One region of the Sporosarcina sp. P29 genome, then DNA from elsewhere that is predicted to be linked to it. Evidence: predicted binding sites of a transcription regulator. Region 1 holds the regulator's gene; the other holds the start of a gene.
The links. Region 1 encodes CtsR, which represses protease genes until heat stress. Its sites were predicted from a motif close to ATGGTCAATAAAGGTCAAACA; they were not measured.

Region 1 (4,506 bases):
GTAACAGTTATGAAGAAGTTGCTTATGATATGCGTGTGTACATTACAATTGCGGCTGCTATATTCAGTGGTTTAATCTCAAGCGTTTTATTCCGTAAAGAAAAAGAAGAACAGATTGATGAAAAGAAGTAGGCTGTCAGCATTTGTGCTGCAGTCTTTTTTTTATTCACTTTTTAAGGTTAACTTAAAAATAAATAGTGTTGACGTATTATGAGTTAACCGTTATTATTTTTATGGTAACTAATATAAAAAGAGGTGACATGGTGGCAATAGCGACAGAGAGACGACCGGTAAGTAGGTTCAGTGCATTAACTATTGTATACAGCGGGATGTTTGCATCATTAATGATGATTGGAGCAAATATTACATCCTTCGTGCCATTTTTAGTAGTTGGTGGGGTACCCATTACATTGCAAACGTTTTTCGCGATCTTATCAGGACTATTACTTGGTAGCCGTCTAGGTGCGTTGTCTATGACGGTCTATATGTTAATAGGACTAGCAGGTGCACCCGTCTTCGCTAAATTTTCAGGCGGTTTCGGTCAAATCTTAAGTCCGACGTTTGGCTTTATTCTCACCTTTATTTTAATCGCTTATGTAGCTGGAAAAATTGTCGAGCGAAATAAGACTCTGCCTGCTTTTATAACCGCGGCACTAGTTGCTACGGCAATCAACTACATACTAGGTACGAGCTGGATGTATGTTGCGTACAAGATGTGGGCTGCTGCACCCGACGTGTTTACCTACAAAATTGCATGGTTATGGATGATGCCTCCGCTGCCAAAAGATCTAATTCTAGCTGTACTGTCAGGCATATTCGCGTTTAGAATGTCAAAACACTTGAAAGTGAGGCGTACACTATAATGAATTACCAAAAACTAGCTACTCAAGTGCTGGAAGGGCATGAAGTAACTGACGAGGAAGCACTCGCAATATTGAATAGCCCAGACGAGGATTTACTATTACTATTGCACGCAACATACTCGATTCGATCGCATTACTTCGGAAATAAAGTAAAGTTGAATATGATTATCAATACGAAATCAGGATTATGTCCGGAGAACTGTGGTTATTGCGCACAATCCATCATTTCAAAAGCGCCTGTCGAAAAGTATGCGATGATGAAATCGGAAGAAATACTAGAAGGTGCAGAACGTGCTGCTGCTAATAAAGCTGGTACCTATTGCATCGTAGCGAGCGGACGGGGACCGCGTGAAAGTGAACTGGACATAGTTATTGACTCTGTTAAACAGATTAAAGAAAAACACAAAGGAATGACGGTATGTGCTTGCTTAGGTATTTTGAAACCTGGACAAGCAACTCGTTTGAAAGAGGCGGGAGTAGATCGCTACAACCACAACTTAAACACATCCGCAGAGCATCACGAAAGTATAACGACATCGCATACATACGATGATCGTGTTAACACTGTAGGATTGGCTAAAGAAGCAGGCATATCTCCATGTTCAGGCGTCATTGTCGGCATGCGTGAAACAAAGCAAGACATCATCTCTATGGCGCGTAGCTTACGCGAATTGGACGCAGATTCCATACCTGTAAACTTCCTGCACGCGGTGGATGGAACACCGTTAGAAGGAACATCAGAACTGGACCCACGCTACTGTTTGAAAGTCCTGTGTCTATTCCGCTATATCAACCCTAGCAAAGAAATCCGCATCTCCGGTGGACGTGAAGTTAATCTTAGAAGTCTTCAACCACTAGGCCTCTACGCCGCAAACTCTATCTTCGTCGGCGATTATCTCACAACAGCTGGTCAAGAAAATGATCAAGATCAAAAAATGCTTGAAGATATGGGCTTCGAAGTCGACCTCGAACCGTTGCGCAAAGAACCTATCACTATATAAAGAGAAAAGAAGAAAGAGTTTGTATACACTATGACTGAAGACAATCCGCTAGAAGGATTTGTTCTTCGGTCTTTTATTATGCAGACAGTATTCTATGTAAGAAGAGTATAGTAGGTAATCGTAAGTGGAAAGTATCCATCTAGAGCATCGATCAACGGCACTTACCAACTCACCTAGTTTTTTTGTCAGGTGATTCATTGAATAATCAATAGCCTAATGTGACAACCTAGCAACAGGTTTCCTTTCAACGTAATAAGGTATACATATAAACAAATGAATTGCATCCCGCCTAATTTCTGCGATACAATCAAGTCAAAGATAGTCAAAGTCAACTAGATGAACGAGCGAAACGAGGTGACGAGATGCGTAATATTTCTGACATTATAGAAGGATATTTGAAGTCGATTATAGAAGAGGAAGATAGTGCTTCTATTGAAATCAAAAGAAACGAGATTGCTGAGAAATTCCAATGCGTACCATCACAGATCAACTACGTGATCAAAACCCGGTTTACCGTCGAAAGAGGCTACGCCGTAGAGTCTAAGCGGGGGGGCGGAGGCTACATACGGATTTACAGGGTGCGTACGAACTCCCGAAAGGACTTACTTGAACAAGCGTTGGGGATTTTAGAAAGTGAAGCATCCTCTACAATGGCGGAAGATGTCATTATCCGTTTAATTGAAGAAGAAGTCATTACAGAACGTGAGGCTAAGCTGATGCTTGCCGCAGTGGGCCGTGCTACTTTGCGTTATATGTTACCTGAGCGGGATGCATTACGTTCGCGTATTCTTCGCGCTATGTTAGTTACATTAATTTATGAAGAGATAGAATGAGGTGAATCTCCATGCTTTGTGAAAACTGTAAGGAACGACCAGCTACTGTAGTGTTTAAACAAGAAACATCTAATGGTGTAACAGAGCGTCATTTATGTGATAAATGTGCGTTTTACTCACAAACATTTTCTTTTAGTCCGGATCAGGAGCCGTTATCCATTCAACAATTTCTAGCACACTGGTTGGGCGGATCAGAATTATTTTCAGAACAAAAAGCCGATGAGAGATTGCCGGATGGTCCAAAATGTCCGAATTGCGATTTGACCTTCCATCGTTTCCTTGATATCGGAAAGTTTGGCTGTGCAGAATGTTACGAAACATTTAGGGGGCAGCTACCACGAGTGTTTGCGAAATTGCATAATGGACATACTCAGCACCGTGGAAAAATCCCTGTTTCACTTAATGAACGATTTGCTTTAAAGAAAAAGCTTGAAGATATCCGTACAAAAATGCGGGAAGCCGTAGAAAATGAACGTTTTGAAGAAGCGGCCACTTTACGTGATGAGGCGAACCAAGTGAAAGAGCAACTGTCCGATGGGGGTGATGATCAACATGTCATTTGAAAAATTCATCAAACAGGAACTCACAGGCTGGATGGTAGCGGAAGGTGAGCATGCTGATATCGTCTTATCCACAAGGATCAGGCTGGCTCGTAATTTGCGTGATCATCTATTTCCAATAAGTGCTTCGCAGGAAGATGCAAACCGCGTAAGCGAAGCGTTGAATCAAGCGGTCGAGACGATGCAAGATCACCACTTTACAGGCACGACAATGGAAGATTTATCACCACTGGAAAGACAAATTTTAGTTGAGAAACATTTAGTCAGTCCGCAGTTGATCAATCCTGAAAAACATGGATCGGTTTTGCTGTCGGAAGACGAAAAAATTAGTATTATGGTGAATGAAGAAGATCATATTCGCATTCAATGTATTTATCCAGGCTTTCAAATAGATCAGGCGTACGAACATGCTGATCGAGTAGATAGCGAGCTGGAAGTGAATTTGAACTATGCTTTCGATGAAACATTCGGCTATTTAACAAGTTGTCCATCCAACACAGGTACGGGAATGCGCGCGTCTGTCATGATGCATTTACCTGCATTAACCATCACTAAGCAAATCGAGCGAATTATTCCTGCGATATCCAGGCTTGGGATGGTTGTACGTGGAAGTTATGGAGAGGGCAGTGAAGCACTCGGTAATATTTATCAAGTTTCCAATCAAATCACACTTGGCAAATCAGAAGAGGAAATCTTGAAAGATCTGGAAAGTATCTCTAAGCGCCTGATTGCGCATGAAAAGAAATCTCGTGAATTATTATTGGCTAAGTCGGAAGTTCACTTGGAGAATAGATTATTTAGGGCACTTGGTACATTGACTCATTCGCGGATCTTGCCGTCAGCAGAAGCGGCAAAATGTTTGTCTGATGTCCGTTTGGGTATTGATTTAGGTATCATTGAAAATATTGATATGACCGTCTTGAATGAATTGATGATTTTCATGCAACCAGGATTTCTCCAACAATATGCGGAAGCGGAATTAACATCTGATGAACGAGATATACTTCGTGCACAATTATTCCGGGATCGGCTAGGTATAGAGAGATCTGCTGCACAAGAATAGGACAGTGATCAGTTATGAGCAAAGTTTTTGCAAGAAAGCCTCATAGCACTTATAATTAATCAAAGATAGTCAAAGTCAATATGCGAATTAGGTTGTATCGCGAACTGACATGAATATATATAGTTATAGGAAACAAAGCATTGATGCGTTATTTTGCATAACATAGAATATAGTCCACTGATGAAGG
Region 2 (4,506 bases), on a different contig from region 1:
TGTCTATATTTGCCGAATCCGTGATGGGGCTAAGCACTTATTGGAAGAATTATCGATCATGACGCATGATTTCCAAATGATCAATACGATCGATCCACAGTTAATTGAAAAAGATTGCTGTGCACGCGCATACTTACGGGGAGCTTTCCTGGCAGGAGGTTCCGTGAATAATCCGGAGACGTCTTCTTATCATTTGGAAGTCTTCTCGAGCTATCAAGAACATAGTCAATCACTTGTTGAGTTGATGAACCATTTCCATTTGAACGCGAAATCAATTGAACGGAAAAAAGGATTTATTGCGTATCTTAAAGAAGCAGAAAAAATATCCGATTTTCTTGGCATCATTGGTGCGCATGTATCTCTTATGAAATTTGAGGATGTGCGGATCATGCGTGATATGCGCAACAGTGTAAATCGGCTAGTCAATTGTGAAACGGCCAATCTGAATAAGACGATCGGTGCAGCACAAAGACAAGTTGAAAATATTAAGTTGATTGAACGCACGATTGGTTTAGATCAATTACCAGAACGTCTGCAAGAGATTGCTCAATTACGTGTCACGCACCAAGATGTGACGCTAAAGGAGTTAGGCGAGCTGGTGACGGGTGCACCGGTCAGTAAATCAGGTGTCAATCATCGTTTGCGTAAGATTGAAGAAATCGCAGATCGATTACGTTAAATTACTAGTAGATCCTTCATGAGAAGAGGAAGAAAAGGAGCACACAATATGGTAGAAAAAACAATTACAGTAGGGATTAAACCCGGTTTACAAGCGAGGCAGGCAGCGTTATTTGTACAGGAGGCCAATAAGTATTCGGCTGATATTTATTTGAAGAAGGATAGTCGTCAGGTGAATGCGAAGAGCATCATGGGGATTATGAGTTTGGCGATTGCGAAGGGTACGGAGATCACGTTGATTACGGACGGGATCGATGAGGAGTTAGCTCTTCAGAATTTGGCTGATTTAGTGGAAGATGAGCAATGAGTTGGATATGGGTGGCGATGACCTTTTGAGGTTTCGTCATCTTTTTTTGTTTTTTGGTATAAGGGAGGGGAGACGTGGAGAAGTTGTTGGTCTGCGTTCCAGGCGGACGCTTTCCGGAGGGCGTGGCCCGAGCCGCTTCCTTCACTTCGTTCAGTCCAGGGTCTCGAACTCACGCTGATCCTCCCGGAGTCGCCGCCTTAAGTGCAAAGATGTGCTTCTAACGCTTCGCTTTTACTCGCAAAAGCCGTACTTCGCCACGGCTCTCACTCCGACCAAAAAGTGTCTCTTTCTGGAGTTAGAGAGCTAGTCCATTTGATTGGTAAAGATAAAACCAAAACCAAAACCTAAATAAAAATACAAAATAAAAAGGTTGTCGCGGAAGGCCTTTTGGCTTTCTGCGACAACCTGTGGTATTTATTTCTTTTCGATGTCGCTGCGTTCTAGAACGTGGTCGATTAGACCGTATTCTTTAGCGCGTTCGGCAGTCATGAAGTTATCGCGGTCTGTGTCTTTTGCGATGACGTCGATTGGCTGACCCGTGCGATCGGATAGGATTTGGTTTAGTTTTTCACGTAGGTGCAAGATGCGTTTTGCAGCGATTTCGATTTCAGTTGCCTGACCTTGTGCGCCACCTAGTGGTTGGTGAATCATTACTTCTGCGTTTGGCAGAGCGTAACGTTTACCTTCTGTACCAGCTGTTAGCAAGAATGCACCCATAGATGCTGCCATTCCTACACAGATTGTGCGGATGTCTGGTTTGATGTATTGCATTGTATCATAGATTGCCATACCTGCTGTGATGCTTCCACCTGGGCTGTTGATATAAATGGAGATATCTTTCTCTGGATCTTCAGCTTCCAAGAATAGCAGTTGTGCCACGATGGAGTTTGCTACGTTGTCGTCAATACCGCTCCCCAACATGATAATACGGTCTTTCAATAGACGAGAGTAGATATCGTACGCTCGCTCACCACGGTTTGTTTGTTCAATAACTGTAGGAATTAGATTCAATTAGACTTCCTCCTTTAATTACTTCATAATATTCGTTCGGTTGAAATCATTTCGTATTTCAACTATAACTGTATTTTACCTATTAAGGTCAACAAAGGTCAAATCATTTGCCTTAAAAATACACATTGCTTTTCATTATATTCTACGATATAATGGAAGATGTCTCTTACAGAAGAAAAGCTTTTTTCTGTAGTGGAGTAATTATAGTTAAAGTTTGATACTACACGTTTAGTCCTCGTGGTGCAATGGATAGCACGTGAGCCTCCGAAGCTCAAAATGTGGGTTCGACTCCCGCCGAGGGCATCAAGGTTCTATCTAAACAACGGTTGTTTGCCATGGTCCAATTGGATCGTGCAGACAATCGTTGTTTTTTTATGCTGTTGGAAACATTTAAATAGAACACACTTAATGAGAGAACATGTAAGTAATCTCATTGAGTGTGTTCTTTTTTAATTCGTTATATTCATTTTGTTTACTTTTTCCTATGGATAAATCATCGATAGAAATTGAGAACCAAAGTAATGCTCCGGAGATCAGCATAAACGTTTGTGAGAGTTCGCTAGTATCTAAATAGGGGAAGTGCCAATCCTTGGCCTTCCTTACTTTCAAGAAACCGAAAGCCACCACCATAACCCCGTCAACGTAATTAGAAGCGTAGGCACAGTCAATACGATACCTACCTTGAAATAATAGCCCCATGAAATACGCACGCCTTTTAACGATAGCACATGTAACCAAAGCAACGTCGCTAGTGAGCCGATGGGTGTCATCTTCGGTCCTAGATCTGAGCCGATGACGTTCGCATAGATTAGCGCTTCTCGCACATCAGGCGGAACCGCGGCATCTTGGATTGCGAGCGCGTCGATCATGACAGTCGGCATATTATTCATAATCGACGATAGGATCGCTGCAATGAACCCCATGCTAATCGTTGCAGCATACAAGCCATGGCTCGATGTCCACTCGATCAAACCTGTCAGTACAGACGTCAATCCTGCATTGCGCAATCCATAGACAACTACGTACATCCCGATAGAAAAGAACACAATAGCCCAGGGTGCGCCTTTGATTACCGTTTTAGTCTGCACCGCTTCGCTTGTCCTTGCGATCAGCAAGAATATGATCGCAATGGAACCTGCGATGAAGGAGACCGGTAAACCTAGTGATTCGCTAATGAAGTAGCCGAACAATAATACGCCGAGTACTATCCAGGAAATACGGAATAGTTTATCATCACGTATCGCACTGGCAGGTGTACGTAGCAATTTCTCATCAAAACGTTTCGGTATCGATTTGCGGAAGTACAAATACAACACGACAATACTTGCGCCAAGACTGAAGAAATTCGGAATGATCATACGGCTCGCGTATTCAGCGAAGCCGATGCCGAAGAAGTCAGCAGAGACGATATTCACGAGATTGCTGACGACAAATGGCAGGGAAGTAGTGTCCGCAATGAATCCCGACGCCATGACGAAGGGTAAGATCATTTTCTCTTTGAAATTAAGCGCACGCACCATCGCGAGAACTATGGGCGTGAGTATTAATGCGGCTCCATCATTTGCGAATAAAGCCGATACACCGGCACCAAGCAGGATGACTAGTAAAAACATCCGCACGCCGCTTCCTTTGGCAAAACGCGCCATATGTAATGCAGACCATTCGAAAAATCCGATTTCATCGAGGATTAAGGAAATGATGATCAGTGCAACAAACGTTAATGTAGCATTCCATACGATAGACGTTACATCGATGACATCAGTAAAGCTGACGACACCAAAAAGTAAGGCGAGAACCGCACCAGCGATAGCGGACCAGCCGATGGATAGGTTACGCGGTTGCCAAATAACCAGGACCAACGTGAGTAGAAATATAGTAGCAGCTAGTATTATTTGCATCGATTCTCCTCCTGACTACATGTAATAGTAGGAACCGGTAATAACTTCAATAATTCTTGTAGTAACAAGTAGTGGGGATGGGAATCATTTAATGACCAAAACACCCAACGTCCACGTCGTTCATTCAGCACAATTTCATCACTCTTTAGTCTGTGCATATGCTGGCTAATTGCAGGTTGTGATACGTCTAGTAAAGTATTCAAATCACAAATGCATAAAGGCTTTTGCTCCAATGCCTTCAATAATTGCAATCGGGATTGATCACCAATCGTTTTCAAGAAACGTTCCATTTGTTTAGGATTCATAAAATACTCCTTTGTTTTTAGTATCTATAGCATATAAGCTAAGACTTATATATTCAATACTTTTATACAAACAAAAAAGGAAGCCACAAGGGGAGTGTGGCTTCCTTTTTATCTCGAGTTGGTTGACCGAGTTACTTATCGTTCTTTGCTCAACTCATCATGAATGAGATCCATATTGTAGCTCAAATATTTTACATACGTATCAATCTCGTCACCTGGGTTACCGATTTCGTCAGAGTAGATCGGCTTTTCAGCAATTGGAACGCCAGTCTCTGCAGAAACAGTTTCCATTGGGCGAGTGTCTACG

Region 2: a site for CtsR is predicted at 2,081-2,101, ahead of clpP (ATP-dependent Clp endopeptidase proteolytic subunit ClpP). Genes of this name have one in related genera too.

Annotation. Positions count from the first base shown of each region.
Region 1 is NZ_PDYX01000005.1:152,425-156,930, reverse strand. It holds gene CSV68_RS06825 (hypothetical protein) at 1-131, shown strand, start outside; gene CSV68_RS06820 (biotin transporter BioY) at 260-862, shown strand; gene bioB (biotin synthase BioB) at 862-1,863, shown strand; gene CSV68_RS06810 (CtsR family transcriptional regulator) at 2,226-2,696, shown strand; gene CSV68_RS06805 (UvrB/UvrC motif-containing protein) at 2,708-3,259, shown strand; gene mcsB (protein-arginine kinase McsB) at 3,249-4,319, shown strand.
Region 2 is NZ_PDYX01000021.1:18,110-22,615, reverse strand. It holds gene whiA (DNA-binding protein WhiA) at 1-679, shown strand, start outside; gene CSV68_RS14025 (HPr family phosphocarrier protein) at 728-985, shown strand; gene clpP (ATP-dependent Clp endopeptidase proteolytic subunit ClpP) at 1,400-1,996, opposite strand; tRNA gene CSV68_RS14015 (tRNA-Arg) at 2,228-2,299, shown strand; gene CSV68_RS14005 (arsenic transporter) at 2,602-3,894, opposite strand; gene CSV68_RS14000 (ArsR/SmtB family transcription factor) at 3,885-4,199, opposite strand; gene CSV68_RS13995 (metal ABC transporter solute-binding protein, Zn/Mn family) at 4,335-4,506, opposite strand, start outside.